DNA from 2 places in the Pseudoalteromonas sp. SG45-5 genome. Region 1 is predicted to be linked to the other one. Evidence: predicted binding sites of a transcription regulator. Region 1 holds the regulator's gene; the other holds the start of a gene.
What was found. Region 1 encodes NrdR, which represses ribonucleotide reductase genes. Its sites were predicted from a motif close to AAACACNANATNTNGTGTTT; they were not measured.
Positions count from the first base shown of each region.

Region 2: the regulator NrdR is predicted to act here: its motif matches at 2,892-2,911, upstream of nrdA (class 1a ribonucleoside-diphosphate reductase subunit alpha).

Region 1 is NZ_JACJEM010000048.1:14,547-22,707, forward strand. It holds gene H5119_RS15105 (phosphatidylglycerophosphatase A) at 1-146, opposite strand, end outside; gene thiL (thiamine-phosphate kinase) at 143-1,117, opposite strand; gene nusB (transcription antitermination factor NusB) at 1,206-1,616, opposite strand; gene ribE (6,7-dimethyl-8-ribityllumazine synthase) at 1,632-2,096, opposite strand; gene ribBA (bifunctional 3,4-dihydroxy-2-butanone-4-phosphate synthase/GTP cyclohydrolase II) at 2,198-3,310, opposite strand; gene H5119_RS15130 (riboflavin synthase) at 3,340-3,993, opposite strand; gene ribD (bifunctional diaminohydroxyphosphoribosylaminopyrimidine deaminase/5-amino-6-(5-phosphoribosylamino)uracil reductase RibD) at 4,021-5,145, opposite strand; gene nrdR (transcriptional regulator NrdR) at 5,148-5,597, opposite strand; gene glyA (serine hydroxymethyltransferase) at 5,704-6,960, opposite strand; gene thrC (threonine synthase) at 7,229-8,161, opposite strand, start outside.
Region 2 is NZ_JACJEM010000035.1:28,241-36,401, reverse strand. It holds gene nrdB (class Ia ribonucleoside-diphosphate reductase subunit beta) at 1-421, opposite strand, end outside; gene nrdA (class 1a ribonucleoside-diphosphate reductase subunit alpha) at 487-2,769, opposite strand; gene H5119_RS12410 (HAD family hydrolase) at 3,181-3,855, opposite strand; gene ubiG (bifunctional 2-polyprenyl-6-hydroxyphenol methylase/3-demethylubiquinol 3-O-methyltransferase UbiG) at 3,855-4,565, opposite strand; gene gyrA (DNA gyrase subunit A) at 4,742-7,441, shown strand; gene serC (3-phosphoserine/phosphohydroxythreonine transaminase) at 7,600-8,161, shown strand, end outside.

The sequences.
Region 1 (8,161 bases):
AGCGGATAATACATCGTCATAAAAATAAATGGCAATGCAGCAAAAGTACCAAATGTACCAGGCGCTTTAGGGGCAAGGCCGGTGCCAAATCCTAAACCAAAAAATTGATGCGGACGTTTTAAATTAAATAATCGATTTTTATTCAAGTCTGTTCCTTTGCGAAATGCTCAAAGCCATGCTGTTTAAAATCAAACTTTTCACCCTTGTGTAAAAGCTCAATTTGCCCATCACCACTTTTAATCTGCCCAATACATGTTGCATTTACACCATATTGACGCAGTTTTAAATCTAACATCCCTTTATTACTATCTGGGACGGTAAATAATAGTTCGTAGTCATCGCCATAGCTAAGAATAAATGGTAACTGTTGATCAAAATCAAGACTCGATTTCATTGCATCTGAAGTAGGAATGTTATCTATATTTACAACCGCACTCACTTGCGACATATCAAGAATATGACTTAAATCAGCCAGTAATCCATCAGACACATCAATAGCCGATGATGCAAGTCCACGTAAAACCTGACCTGCTGCTACGCGAGGCGTTGGATAATCAAAGCGTTTATTCACATACTTTAAATGTTCAGACTCTATTTCTAAACCTTGCTTACGCGATTCAATAGCTAACCCCGCATCCCCCAAAGGACCCGTAACATAAATCCAATCACCTACTTTAGCACCACTTCTGCGCAGAGCTTTACCTTCTGGCACAGTCCCTTTTGCACAAATAGTGATAGTTAATGGACCTTGAGTGGTATCGCCACCAATAATTTGTACATTAAAATATTCTGCAATTTCGTGCATGCCTTCAGTAAATTCTTCAACCCACTGTTGGTCTATACTTGGTAAGGTTAGCGCAACTGAAACCCATGTTGGTTCGGCGCCCATTGCCGCCAAATCACTTAAATTTACAGCGAGTGCTCTGTGACCGAGTGCGCGTGGGGAAATATCATCAAAAAAGTGCACGCCAGCAACTAAAGTATCAGTTGTGATTGCAAGTTGACAGTTTGGTGGAACAGTTACTAAGGCGCAATCGTCCCCTATTCCTAGGTTTACATCACGACGGGTGATACCGCGACCTTTAAAGTAGCGGTTAATTAATTCAAATTCCTTCATACACAAAAAAGCCGACCTATGCCGGCTCTCCTTTTTAACGGTTGTTTAAACAATTAATCTGAACATTAAAATTCAGAGTGAATTGTTATTACTTGCGTAAATGCTTAACAGCTTTATCAAGTACACCGTTTACAAATTTATGGCTGTCTTCTGCGCCAAATATTTTAGCCAGCTCAATACCTTCGTTAATAGCCACTTTATAAGGTACGTCTTCACGGAACTTAAGTTCATAGCTGCTTAAACGTAAAATTGCGCGCTCAACCATATCTAAGTCATCAAACGGACGTGTTAAATGTGGTGATACAGCTTCGTCTAGTTGCTTATAATTTACAGCAACACCCGTCGCTAGATCTTTAAAGTATTCAACATCAATTTTAGTAACGTCTGTTTCGATCAACATTTGTTGTTCGATATCGGCAATTAAATTGCCACTTATTTGCCAAGAATAAACGGCTTGGAGTGCTAAGATACGTGCTTTACGTCTTGCTGCTGGTTTCACAAAAATTCCTTAAACTTAAATTTTATCTAACACATTAACCATTTCGAGCGCGCCTAAAGCAGCTTCGCCGCCTTTATTGCCCATTTTGGTGCCAGCACGCTCAATTGCTTGTTCAATGCTTTCTGTGGTTAATACGCCAAATGCAACCGGGATATCATACTCAAGTGATACTTGCGCAAGACCTTTGTTTGATTCGCCAGCAACTAGGTCAAAATGTGGTGTACCACCTCTGATCACTACGCCTAAAGCGATGATTGCATCATACTCTTTTTTTGCCGCAACGCGTTTAGCCGCTAAAGGTAATTCTACTGCACCAGGTACATAAATAACGGTAATATCGTCATCAGATACGCCACCAGTGCGTTTTAGCTCATCAACAGCGCCTGCAAGGAGACTGCTACCAATAAAGTCATTAAAACGAGAAATGACAATGGCAAATTTCTTGCCCGGAGCGTACTTACTACCTTCAATAATTTTCATTTGATAACCCTAAAAATAAGTTCAAGCGGTTGCGATTGCGCAAAAATTGCTGCGCATCATACCATAAAAATAAAATAATAGACTAGTTAAAAGCAGAGCGCTTATTGTGGCTCAATATAGTCAATAACTTCTAAATGAAAGCCCGAAAGTGCATGGTACTTTTTAGGGCGACTCATTAATCGCATTTGCTTAATTCCAAGATCAGCAAGTATTTGCGAACCAACACCAACAGTACGAGATGTTCCTTGGAACTTACGAGGTGTCACATTCTCGCCTGCATCAGCTGCGGCAAATGCTTTTACTGTTGCCTCTAATTCTTCTGTACTTTCTTGTTTACCTAAAATAACTAATACACCGTCGTTTTTAGCAATGTACGCCATTGCATCAGAAAGCCCCCAACTACGGTCTGCGCTTCTATCTGAAAGTAAAATATCGTTAAAAGTACTCTGCAAATGTACGCGTACAAGTGTAGGTTCTTGCTCTTTTATTTCGCCCTTGAGCAATACGTAATGTAATTGGCCGTCGATCGTGTCTTTGTAAGTTACTAAATCAAATTCACCATGCTCTGTAGGTAGCTTACATTTTGCAACTTGTTCAATCGTGGTTTCGTTTAAATTACGATATTCGATTAAATCAGCAATGGTGCCAATTTTAATATCATGTTGTTTTGCAAAAACTTCTAAATCAGGGCGGCGCGCCATTGTGCCATCTGCATTTAGAATTTCAACAATAACAGATGATGCTTCAAGCCCAGCTAAACGCGCTAAGTCACAGCCAGCTTCAGTGTGCCCTGCGCGAGTTAATACGCCACCAGGTTGTGCCATGATAGGAAAAATATGACCAGGTTGAACAATATCACTTGGTACTGCGCCTTTTGCTATAGCAGCTTGTACTGTACGCGCTCTATCAGCGGCAGAAATACCCGTAGTTACACCTTTTGCGGCTTCAATCGACATTGTAAAGTTTGTCGAAAATGCAGCGCCATTATTTTTAACCATAAGCGGTAAATCAAGCTGCTCGCAACGCTCTTGCGTCATGGTTAAACAAATTAAACCACGGCCATGAGTTGCCATAAAATTAATTGCTTCTGCGCTAATATGTTCTGCTGCGATAATTAAATCGCCTTCATTTTCTCTGTCTTCATCGTCCATTAAAATAACCATTTTACCAATTTTAATGTCGTCGATGATTTCTTGTGCGCTGTGTAAATTCATAAATTTGCTCGTGTAAGTTGTCAGTTTCGTTATTTAATAAAGCCCGCTTTAGCGAGTAAGCTCATCGAAATATTTGAGCCCGTTGGTTGTTCTGCACCTTTTATAAGACGCTCTAAATAACGTGCAATTTGATCGACTTCTAAATTAACTTGAGTGCCCACTTTAAAATGAGCAATGGTAGTTTGCTCACTCGTATGAGGAACAATTGTTAATTTGAATTTATTACCTTCTACAGCGTTAACTGTCAGGCTTATACCATCAATACATACCGAACCTTTGTACGGAATGTATTTCATTAAATCTTCGTCAGTTGCAAGCCAATATTCTGTTGCCCTGGCGTTTTTTGTGACACTTGTAATCGTTGCAATACCATCAACATGACCAGAGACCAAATGGCCCCCCAGACGTGAAACAGGTTGCATTGCTTTTTCAAGATTAACAGTTTGCCCTATAGCATAGTGAGCAAATCCAGTTAAACCAATCGTCTCATTAGATAAATCAGCACTAAAACCGTCAATATGTTTATCAACTACGGTTAAGCAAACGCCATTGGTTGCAATGCTATCGCCTAGCTTTACGTCTTTCATATCAAGATCAGCACTTTGAATACGAATGGCTAAGTCGCCTTGTTTTTTTTGTAATAAAGCAATTTTGCCTGTGGCTTCTATTATCCCAGTAAACATAGCGCTACTCTTTTTTATTAAGTGATTTTAATAAGTTTTCAGCGCAGTGATACGTATATCGTCACCAATGCGTGTACATTCATTAAATGTTAAATTAACGGTATTTTGCATACTCGTCAATTCAGGAAAATTAACTAAACTTTTTGCATTATTGCCCATTAGTTTAGGCGCTAAATAAAAAACAAACTCGTCAATTAAATCAAGATCTGTCATTTTACCAGCAAGTGTTGCGCCCGCCTCAAGCCACACATTATTAAAATGCAGTTGCCCAAGTTTTTCTAAAACCACCTGCAAATCAACTTTGCCATTACTTTCTTTTACTTCAATATGCTTTACAAAATGCGGCCACTGTAGTGATTTATCAACCTTGGTGGTAAATATAATTATATCACTTTGAATGTTGAATAAAGCAAGGTTAGGCGTTAAGCGGTTTTGAGAATCAATAATAACACGCACAGGTTGCCGTAGCGCTAAATCGGTAGGGAGTGGGCACGGTAATTCACTTAGTCGTACATTTAATTTTGCATCATCTACTAATACGGTATCGGCGCCGGTTAAAATAGCGCAGCTTTTTGCACGGTATAATTGCACATCTTGGCGAGCAGCGGTGCCTGTGATCCACTTACTTTGACCATTTTTAAGCGCTGTTTTACCATCTATACTTGCTGCCATTTTACAGGTTACATAAGGTAAGCCTTGTTCCATTCGCTTAAAAAAGCCAACGTTGAGTGCCCGCGCTTGTGATTCAAGTAATCCATGAGCAACGTCAATGCCCGCGTCGCTCAGTATTTTAAGACCTTTACCTGCAACTTGTGGGTTTGTATCAACCATAGCGGCAATTACTTTTACTATGCCCGCCTTTTTTAAGCCTTCAGCACACGGTGGTGTACGCCCATAGTGACCACAAGGTTCAAGCGTTACATAAGCCGTTGCACCTTGTGCATTATTACCCGCTATTGCCAGTGCATTTACTTCAGCATGACCTTGACCAGCTAATTGATGGAACCCCTCACCAATGATTTGATTATTCTTAACTAATACACAGCCAACATTAGGATTAGGTGTGGTAGTAAACTCGCCTTTTTTGGCAAGCTCTATCGCGCGCGCCATATACATTTTGTCATGTTCAGTAAAAGGAACTTGGTTAAGCATTATTACTCCCCTAAGCGGGCAATTTCTTCGCCAAATTCGCGTATGTCTTCAAATGAACGATAAACAGAAGCAAACCTTACATAAGCAACTTTATCGAGCTTTTTAAGCGCTTCCATAATGCATTCACCCACTAAGTGGCTTGAAATCTCCCGCTCACCCGTTGCACGTAATTGCGATTTTATTATGTTAACCACTTCTTCAACCTGTTCAGTACTTACTGGACGTTTCTCAAGTGCACGATTTAAACCATTCAACAGTTTATCTTCATTAAACGGCTCCCGACTGCCATCTTGCTTAACAACACGTGGCATAACCAGTTCAGCGCCTTCAAATGTAGTAAAGCGCTCGTGGCAGTCATTGCACTCACGGCGCCTGCGAACTTGATGGCCTCCACCAACAAGGCGTGAGTCAATAACTTTAGTATCTTTTGCGGTACAAAATGGACAATGCATAGCTCGGTACTTCCGTTTTAAAACAAAAAAGACCGCTAAATAGCGGTCTTTTATCTTAGCAAAAAAATAGGGCCTGTTGTGCTCTAAATTACTGCTGCTTATGCAATTAAGCGTATACAGGTAATTTTGCACAAATTGCTTTTACTTTTTCTTTAACTTGCGCCTGTACAGATTCATCAGTGATGTTATCTAGTACGTCACAAATCCAGCCAGCAAGCTCTTTTGATTCTTCTTCTTTGAAACCACGACGAGTGATTGCAGGAGAACCAATACGCAAACCAGATGTTACAAATGGAGAACGTGGATCGTTTGGCACTGAGTTTTTATTAACTGTGATGTTAGCGTTACCAAGGGCTGCGTCTGCATCTTTACCAGTAATATCTTTATCGATTAAATCGAGTAGGAATAAGTGGTTTTCAGTTTTGTCAGATACGATTTTGTAGCCGCGCTCTTGCATTACAGCAACCATTGCTTTTGCGTTTTTAACAACTTGTGTTTGGTATACTTTAAATTCTGGTTGAAGCGCTTCTTTAAATGCCACTGCTTTTGCTGCAATAACGTGACATAAAGGGCCACCTTGGCCACCAGGGAAAACTGCGCTGTTAAGCTTTTTATAGATTGCTTCGTCGCCACATGCAGAAATAATTAAACCACCACGAGGGCCTGCAAGTGTTTTATGCGTAGTTGTAGTTACAACATGTGCATGAGGAACTGGGCTTGGGTAAACCCCTGCCGCAATTAAACCTGCAACGTGAGCCATATCAACAAACAGGTAAGCACCTACTTTGTCAGCAATTTCACGGAATTTAGCCCAATCAACAATACCTGAGTACGCTGAGAAACCACCAATAATCATTTTTGGTTTGTGCTCAAGTGCTAGTGCTTCAACTTGTGCGTAATCAATTTCGCCCGTTGCTTCATCTAGTCCGTATTGGATTGCATTGTAAAGCTTACCAGAGAAGCTTACGTGAGAACCGTGAGTTAAGTGACCACCATGAGCTAAGCTCATACCTAATACAGTATCGCCTGCTTCTAATAGCGCTAGAAAAACAGCAGCGTTTGCTTGCGAACCAGCATGTGGCTGTACGTTTGCGTAGTCAGAACCAAATAATTCGTTAGCACGGTCAATTGCTAATTGCTCAACAACATCTACATGCTCACAACCGCCATAATAACGTTTGCCTGGGTAACCTTCTGCGTATTTGTTAGTAAGCTGTGAACCCTGTGCTTCTAGTACACGTGGGCTACAGTAGTTTTCAGATGCAATTAGTTCAATGTGCTCTTCTTGGCGAGCAGTTTCTTTAGTGATTGCGTCAAATAACTCTGGATCAAAATCCGAAATATTCATGCTACGTTCTAACATTGGGGTCTCCTAGGGCAACGTGTATGGTGTTTTTTAGAGGCTTTATTGTACGCTTTAAACGACTCTTTGCCTACGCTCTTAAGTTGAGGATATTTAAACAGGGATTGAAACTATTTCACAGACTTTTTAAGATGATATTTTTTAATAAGTACATAACTATTTTAAATGAATTTCATTTTTCACATTTAATTAGCTAATGAAAGCCTCTCTTTTTTGAATTATAATTTATAAAAAAAGCGGCCATAGCCGCTTCAATTGTTATTTTTTATTATCCTAGCTTTACAAGTATTTCTGTACGTAATGCGTCGTAATCGGCGTTTATATCGCTTGCTAGACATGGTTTTGCTAATGCATCGCTAAGTGGTTTTGGCATATCCAATTCAATATTTAAAATATCCTCCACGCTTTCTTTAAACTTAGCAGGGTGAGCGGTCGCTAAAAAGATACCCGCTGCACCAGGCGCTCGATTTTCAACAAGACCTTGGTACGCAATAGCAGTGTGAGGCTCTGCAACATAACCCGTTTGTTGAATTTTTTTCATCACCGATTGCGTGTCTTGCTCGTTTACGCTAGTTGAATAAAAGTTATCGTAGCTAAACCAGTTATTATCTAACATTGTTTGCACACGCGGCCAGTTGTTTGGCTTACTTACATCCATTGCATTTGAAAGCGACTCAAGTGTTGCGTTTGGCGTCCACGTTTTATCAAGCATAAAGCGCGGCACAGTATCATTTTGGTTGGTTGTTGCACTTAATTTACCTACAGGTAAGCCAATAACTGCACCAATCATTGCAGCACATACATTACCAAAGTTGCCACTTGGCACTGATATATGCGCTGTTGCGCGTTTTTCTTTTGGTAGTTGTGCAATGGCCTCAAAGTAATAACAAACCTGAGCAACTAAACGGCTAATATTAATTGAATTAGCAGAATTAAGCCCAAGTGTTGATTTAACTTCTTCATCTAAAAAGGCATTTTTAACCAACTCTTGGCAATCATCAAAACTGCCCTCAACTGCGTAACAATGAATATTGTTACCTAGCGTAGTAAATAGCTTTTGCTGAGCAAGTGAAATTTTGCCTTTAGGATATAAAATTACAACATCAATATTTGGCTTATTATAAAAAGCATGTGCAACGGCTGCACCAGTATCGCCCGATGTTGCGGTTAAAATAGTTACTTTTTCATCTTTATTAAATTG
Region 2 (8,161 bases), on a different contig from region 1:
TGTCATCAAAAATAAGTTCAGGCGCTTGCGTTACGTTACGAATAATATGCGTGTACGAGCGGCTATGAATTGTTTCACTAAACGCCCATGTTTCTATCCACGTTTCAAGTTCTGGTAGCGATACGATAGGTAGTAGGGCTACGTTTGGCGAACGCCCTTGCACGCTATCAAGTAACGTTTGATATTTTAAGTTACTTAAAAATATGTGCTTTTCGTGATCAGGTAAAGCTTGAAAGTCTAAACGGTCTTTACTTACATCTACTTCCTCAGGACGCCAAAAGAAAGATAGTTGCTTCTCAATTAATTTTTCAAAAATAGGGTATTTTTGTTGATCATAACGAGATACGTTTACAGTTTGGCCAAAAAACATTGGCTCTTGCATTTGATTATTATGGTTTCGGCTAAAAGTAGTATAAGACATGTTTATCACTCAAAAAACTATCAGAAAAAGCGGGCTAGATGCCCGCTTAAAATTAAAATCAGCAGTTATATTTTACACGCGCCGCCTTCACAATCGTCATCTTCCACGTCAGGAGTATCTTCTTGTGAATCTGAGGCACCATCGCGTGTATTGTGGTAATACAAGGTTTTAACACCTAGTTTGTACGCGCTCAGTAAGTCTTTTAACAAGACTTGCATAGGTACTTTACCGCCTTCGAATTTATTTGGATCATAATTTGTGTTTGCTGATATTGTTTGGTCAACAAATTTTTGCATTATGCCCACAAGTTGTAAGTAACCATCGTTTGATGGGATATCCCACAGTAATTCGTAGTTATCTTTTAAACGCTCGTACTCAGGTACCACTTGTTTTAAAATGCCGTCTTTACTTGCTTTAACGCTAATATGGCCACGTGGTGGCTCAATACCATTTGTTGCATTAGAGATTTGCGACGATGTTTCTGATGGCATTAACGCACTTAGTGTTGAGTTACGCATACCGTGCTCTTTAATATTTGCACGTAGTGTATCCCAATCAAGATGAAGTGGCTCATCACAAATTTTATCTAAATCACGTTTATACGTATCGGTTGGCATTATACCTTGTGAGTACGTTGTTTCGTTAAATTTAGGGCATGCACCACGCTCTTTAGCAAGTTCGTTAGATGCCTTCATTAGGTAATATTGAATCGCTTCAAATGTTTTGTGAGTCAGTGCATTTGCGCTGCCATCAGAATAACGTTTACCGTTTTTAGCTAGGTAATATGCGTAGTTAATGACACCTATTCCTAACGTTCGACGACCCATAGTTGCATTTTTAGCAGCCGGTACTGGGTAGTCTTGGAAATCAAGTAAGTTATCAAGGGCACGCACCGCAAGCTCAGCTAGCTCTTCAAGCTCATCAAGTGATTCTATTGCACCTAAGTTAAACGCAGACAGTGTACAAAGGGCAATTTCGCCTTCTTCGTCATTTACGTTATTAAGTGGCTTGGTTGGTAATGCAATTTCTAAACATAAGTTAGATTGGCGAATAGGCGCAACTTTAGCAATGAACGGGCTGTGTGTATTACAGTGATCCACATTTTGTAAATAAATACGACCTGTACTTGCACGCTCTTGCGCAAACATAGAGAAAAGCTCAATGGCTTTAATGCGTTTTTTACGAATAGACTCATCTTGTTCGTATTTTACGTAAAGCGCATCAAATTCCGCTTGGTCTTCAAAAAATGCATCGTAAAGGCCTGGCACATCGGATGGGCTAAATAACGTAATGTAATCGTCTTTAATTAAACGAGAATACATTAATTTATTAAATTGTACGCCGTAATCTAGGTGACGAACACGGTTGTCATCTACACCACGGTTATTTTTAAGAACCAGTAGGTTTTCTACTTCTAAGTGCCAAAGCGGGTAGAATAATGTTGCAGCGCCGCCACGTACACCACCTTGCGAACAGCTTTTAACAGCCGTTTGAAAGTGCTTATAAAAAGGAATACAGCCAGTGTGATAAGCTTCACCGTTACGGATGTGACTACCTAGCGCACGAATTCGACCTGCATTTATACCAATACCTGCACGTTGTGATACGTACTTAACAATGGCAGAGGATGTTGCATTGATTGAATCAAGGCTATCACCACACTCTATTAATACACATGAGCTAAACTGACGAGTAGGAGTACGTACACCTGCCATAATAGGCGTAGGTAATGAAATTTTGAACAACGATACGGCATCGTAAAAACGCTTAATGTACGAAACGCGTGTTTCACGTGGGTAGTCTGCAAATAGACTTGCGGCGACTAAAATATATAAAAACTGCGCGCTTTCGTATATCTCGCCCGTTACACGGTTTTGAACGAGGTATTTACCTTCAAGTTGCTTAACAGCCGCGTAACTAAAATTTAGATCGCGTGAGTGATCAAGGTATTCATCTAGTTCATCAAATTCTTGCTCTGTGTAATCAGCAAGTAAATGTGCATCGTAGCGCTTATCGCCAACCATTTTAGTTACGTGATCAAATAAACGCGGTGGCTCAAATTGGCCATACGCTTTTTTACGTAAATGAAATACAGCTAAACGCGCTGATAGGTACTGATAATCTGGCGATTCTTTTGAAATCTGATCTGCGGCAGCTTTAATAATGGTTTCGTGGATGTCTTTAGTGCGGATACCATCGTAAAATTGAATGTGAGATTTTAATTCAACTTGTGAAACCGAGACGTTATTTAAACCTTCGGCGGCCCATTCAATAACGCGATGGATCTTATCAAGATCAAGTGGCTCTTTACGGCCGTCACGTTTGCTTACAGATAACAGTTGGTTCATAGCTTTGCCTGTATTCCTTGGGGATTTAGTATTTTGACCAATGTTGTACTCCTTAAATTACAGCAGGAGCACTCATTTATTATAAGTTTCACCAAATTGATGAATTTAATTGAATAACATTTGGCCACAATATCTGGTGTTGTTCAATTTAGAGATCACAAGATAGTGTGGTCTGAGTCGTTTTGCAAGGGACATAATTGCCCCTATTTGTGGATAACTTTGGGATAACACACTTGTGTTAGTAAGCATTAACCTTTGATCATTAGGTGAAGTTGAAATTTCTAAAAATCAACTAATGATCTACTAAATTTGCGCTTTTAAAAAATAAATTGTAACTGAGTTTTTTATCAGCAGACTTTGACTAAAAACTGACTAAATCACAATATATAGTGTTTATAAATTAACATGGCACTATATATGGTTAAAAACATCAATTGGACTTTGCCAGTTAAAATCAGCTTTCCAGCTTAATGCTTCTTCATTGTTGGGTATGTAACCCCAAAGTGCTGTGGCGGTGTGCATACCTGCAGCTTTACCTGCTTGTATATCACGCTGTGCATCACCAATGTACAAACAACGGTTTGGTTTTACTGCCATAAGCTTTGCACAATGTAGTAGTGGTAGCGGTGATGGTTTGGCCTCAGCCAAGGTATCGCCACTTATGACTACGCTGGCGTTTTTTAAAGCGGGGATTGCTGCCACCAAAGGATCGGTTAAAAATCCTGGTTTGTTGGTCATGATCCCCCACTTGATCTTTTTTTGATCAAGCGCGATAAGTAAAGATTCTACGCCTTTAAAACACGTGGTGTGTTTTGCTATGCTGGCCGCGTATTCATCAAGCAGTTGTTTTATAAGTTCTGCCTGTGGCTGCTCAGGCCATTTATCTTTAAAACCTGCAGCTAACAGTGCACCCGCTCCATTAGAGGCTGCGAGACGGTATACATCGCTTGTTACTTCATCCATTTGTTGTGCGCGAAGTACCGCATTTAGCGCAGCACCTAAGTCGTCGGCGGTATCGAGTAGGGTGCCATCTAAATCAAACAAAAATGCGTCGTACTCTATATGAGGTAAATGAGAGTTCGCCATTAGGCTAACTTCTCAAAGTGTAGAATGTAATTTACGCTTACATCTGTGTTAAGTGTATATTGTTTTGATAATGGATTATATGATAACCCCGCACTTGCACGTACCTTTAAACCGGCTTGCTCAGCCCATGCAATCAGTTGCGCAGGTTTTATAAACTTTTTATGGTCATGTGTACCCTCAGGCACCATTTTCAGCAGCTTTTCGGCGCCAACAATCGCATATAAGTAGGCCTTAGGTGTTTTGTTCAAAGTTGAAAAAAACACATCTGCGCCTGGTTTTGCAAGTGCGGCTACGGCATGAATAATAGAAGCAGGGTCTGGAACGTGCTCTAGCATTTCCATGCAGGTGATCACATCAAAGCGAGCAGGGCGCTGTGTTGCAAACTCTTCTGCAGGCACTTTAATGTATTCTACATTTACACCGGTTTCTAGACTATGCAATTTAGCAACAGTTAAGGGCTCCTGACCCATATCGATACCCGTCACTTTTGCACCCATACGCGCCATACTTTGGCTTAGAATACCGCCGCCACAGCCAACATCGAGTGTGTCTTTATCAAACAGACCTTGGGTTTTATGCGCTATAAAGTCTAAACGTAACGGGTTAATTTCGTGAAGAGGTTTAAACTCTCCCTCTAAATCCCACCAACGCTCTGCGATGGCTTCAAATTTTGCTATTTCTGCGTGATCTACATTTTGATGTTCGGTCATAAAATACTTCCTCGTCAATCTGAGGCCATTATATAGGGCAAAATTGATAAATCGCAAAGTTTTGCGCCTGTAAATTAAAATTAATTGTGATAGCATAGCTGTTAGTAATAATAACAAATACTCTTGATGCCTAATACTGGGTTGTTGAGAGCAAATACTGAAGGAATGTGATATCAATGACTGATTTCGCCCATGGCATTCAGCCGGTCAATATTGAAGACGAGTTAAAAAACTCCTACTTAGATTACGCGATGAGCGTAATTGTAGGACGTGCATTACCAGACGTACGTGATGGTTTAAAACCTGTTCACCGCCGCGTTTTGTTTGCAATGAACGAGCTTAGTAATGATTGGAACAAGCCTTACAAAAAATCGGCACGTGTTGTCGGTGACGTAATCGGTAAGTACCATCCACACGGCGATAGTGCAGTTTACGACACGATAGTACGCATGGCGCAGCCATTTTCACTTCGTTACATGTTAGTCGATGGTCAAGGTAACTTCGGTTCGGTTGATGGTGATTCAGCAGCAGCAATGCGTTATACAGAAGTACGTATGGCAAAAATGTCGCATGAATTATTAGCCGATCTTGACAAAGAAACGGTTGATTTCGTTCCTAACTACGATGGCACAGAGCAAATCCCAGACGTTTTACCGACAAAAGTTCCTAACTTATTAGTAAACGGTTCATCGGGTATAGCTGTAGGTATGGCAACAAACATACCACCTCACAATCTAACTGAAGTTGTGAATGGGTGTTTAGCACTTATTTTGAATCCTGATTTAACGATTACTGAGTTAATGGATTACATTCCGGGTCCTGATTTCCCTACAGCTGCGATTATCAACGGTAAAAAAGGCATAGAGCAAGCCTACCAAACTGGCCGTGGTAAAGTGTACATGCGTGCACGTGCAGAGATTGAAACAGACGAAAAAACCGGTCGTGAAACAATTATAGTGCACGAAATTCCGTATCAAGTTAATAAAGCACGTCTAATTGAAAAAATTGCCGAGCTTGTTAAAGATAAAAAAATTGAGGGCATTAGTGCACTTCGTGATGAATCCGATAAAGACGGTATGCGTATCGTTATTGAGATCAAACGTGGTGACGTAGGCGAAGTTATTTTAAATAACTTATATGCACAAACTCAGTTACAAACTGTATTTGGTATGAACATGGTTGCTTTAATTAATAACCAACCTAAGTGTTTTAATCTAAAAGAAATGCTTGAAGAGTTTATTATTCACCGTCGTGAAGTAGTAACTCGCCGTACTGTTTTTGATTTACGCAAAGCGCGCGACCGTGCACACATGCTAGAAGGCTTAGCTATTGCACTTGCAAACATTGACCCTATTATCGAACTTATTCGCAAGTCCCCCACGCCTGCTGAAGCTAAAATTGCTCTAACAGCACGTTCGTGGGAATTAGGTAATGTACAAGCTATGCTTGAAAAAGCAGGCGAAGATAATGTTGCACGCCCAGATTGGCTTGCTGCCGATTTAGGTATTCGTGATGGTCAGTACTTTATTTCTGAGCAACAAGCCCAAGCTATCTTAGACTTACGTTTACATAAGCTAACAGGTCTTGAGCATGAAAAAATCCTTAGTGAATACCAAACATTATTAGATTTAATTGCTGAGCTTTTATATATTTTGGCAACACCAGAGCGTTTAATGGAAGTTATTCGTGATGAGTTAGTTGAAATTAAAGCACAATACGGCGATGAACGTCGTACAGAAATTAATGCCGCAGCTCACGATATCAGCCTTGAAGACTTAATTACGGAAGAAGACGTTGTCGTCACACTTTCTCACGAAGGTTATGTGAAATATCAGGCATTGTCTGATTACGAAGCACAACGCCGTGGTGGTAAAGGTAAATCAGCAACGAAGATGAAAGATGAAGATTTCATTGAACGTCTACTCGTTGCAAATACGCACGATACTATTTTATGTTTCTCTACGGCCGGTCGTTTATATTGGCTTAAAGTATATCAGTTACCACTGGCAAGTCGTGCAGCGCGCGGTAAGCCAATTGTTAACTTGTTACCACTTGAAGCTGATGAACGTATTACTGCTATATTGCCAGTACGCGAGTACGCAGAAGATAAATACATCTTTATGGCAACAGCATTTGGTACAGTTAAGAAAACACCATTAACGGCTTACAGTCGTCAACGTGCAAGCGGTATTATTGCTGTTAACTTAAATGATGGCGATAGCTTGATTGGGGTTGATATTACCGATGGTAGCAACGAAATTATGTTGTTCACTGATGCAGGTAAAGTTGTGCGCTTTAAAGAAGCTGAAGAAACAACAGTTGTTGATGAAAACGGTAACCCAGTATTAGACGAAGAAGGTAACCCTGAGATTCGCTTCAAAGGTGTTCGCCCAATGGGTCGTACTGCTACGGGTGTTCGTGGTATTAAAATGCCAGACGAGCAACGCGTAGTATCGTTAATTGTACCAAAAACTGACGGTGCTATTTTAACGGTAACTGAAAATGGTTACGGTAAGCGTACACAACTTGAAGATTACCCATCGAAGAGTCGTGCAACACAGGGTGTTGTATCAATTAAGGTGAGTGAACGTAACGGTGCTGTTGTTGGTGCTGTGCAAGTTGACGACAACGATGAAATAATGATTATTTCGAATCGTGGTACCTTAGTACGTACTCGTGTTAATGAAGTTTCTACGGTTGGACGTAACACCCAAGGTGTTATTTTGATCAGAACTATTGACGAAGAGCAAGTAGTTGGTTTACAACGTATAGAAGAGATTGAAGTTACTCAAAGTGACTTGGTTGATATTGAAGACGTTGAAACAGTAGATACAGTTGTTGATGAAGTAGCGGATGATAATCCTCCTTCAGAATAATTGAGATTGAAAAAGCGGCCTTGGCCGCTTTTTTTAATGTTGTTGAAAAAAATTAACAGTGTATGAGATTATATTTATTCATTAAAATCGTGAGATTGAGTGGATGGATATTATAGGTTCATGCATAGTCGTTAAATTACTGGAATGAGGCAAAGGTAATGAGTAAATATAATTTTTGTGCGGGACCGGCTATGCTACCGCAAGCGGTTATGAAAAAAGCGCAAAAAGAGTTTCTAGATTGGCAAGACCTAGGTGTTTCTGTAATGGAAATGAGTCATCGCAGCAAAGAGTTTTTAGCATTAACTGCAAAATGTGAGGCAAGCCTTAGACGCTTGATGAACATTAGTGACGAATACGAAGTGCTATTTATGCACGGTGGCGGTCGTGGCCAGTTTAGCGCCGTGCCATTAAATTTACACCAAGATGGCAAAACTGCTGTTTATTGTGAAAATGGCGTGTGGTCAAAAAGTGCAACGGATGAAGCTAACAAATTTACCAAAACGCTTTCAATTGATGTTCGTAACGATGTAAATGGTGAGTTTTCGATTAAACAGGTTGCTGATTGGGTTTTACCTGAAGATGTATCTTACATTCACTATTGCCCTAACGAAACGGTAGATGGCCTAGAGATTTTTGATGTGCCGAGTCATCCAACTGCACCAATTGTTGCTGATATGTCATCGACTATTTTATCGCGCGAAATAGACGTAAATAAATTTG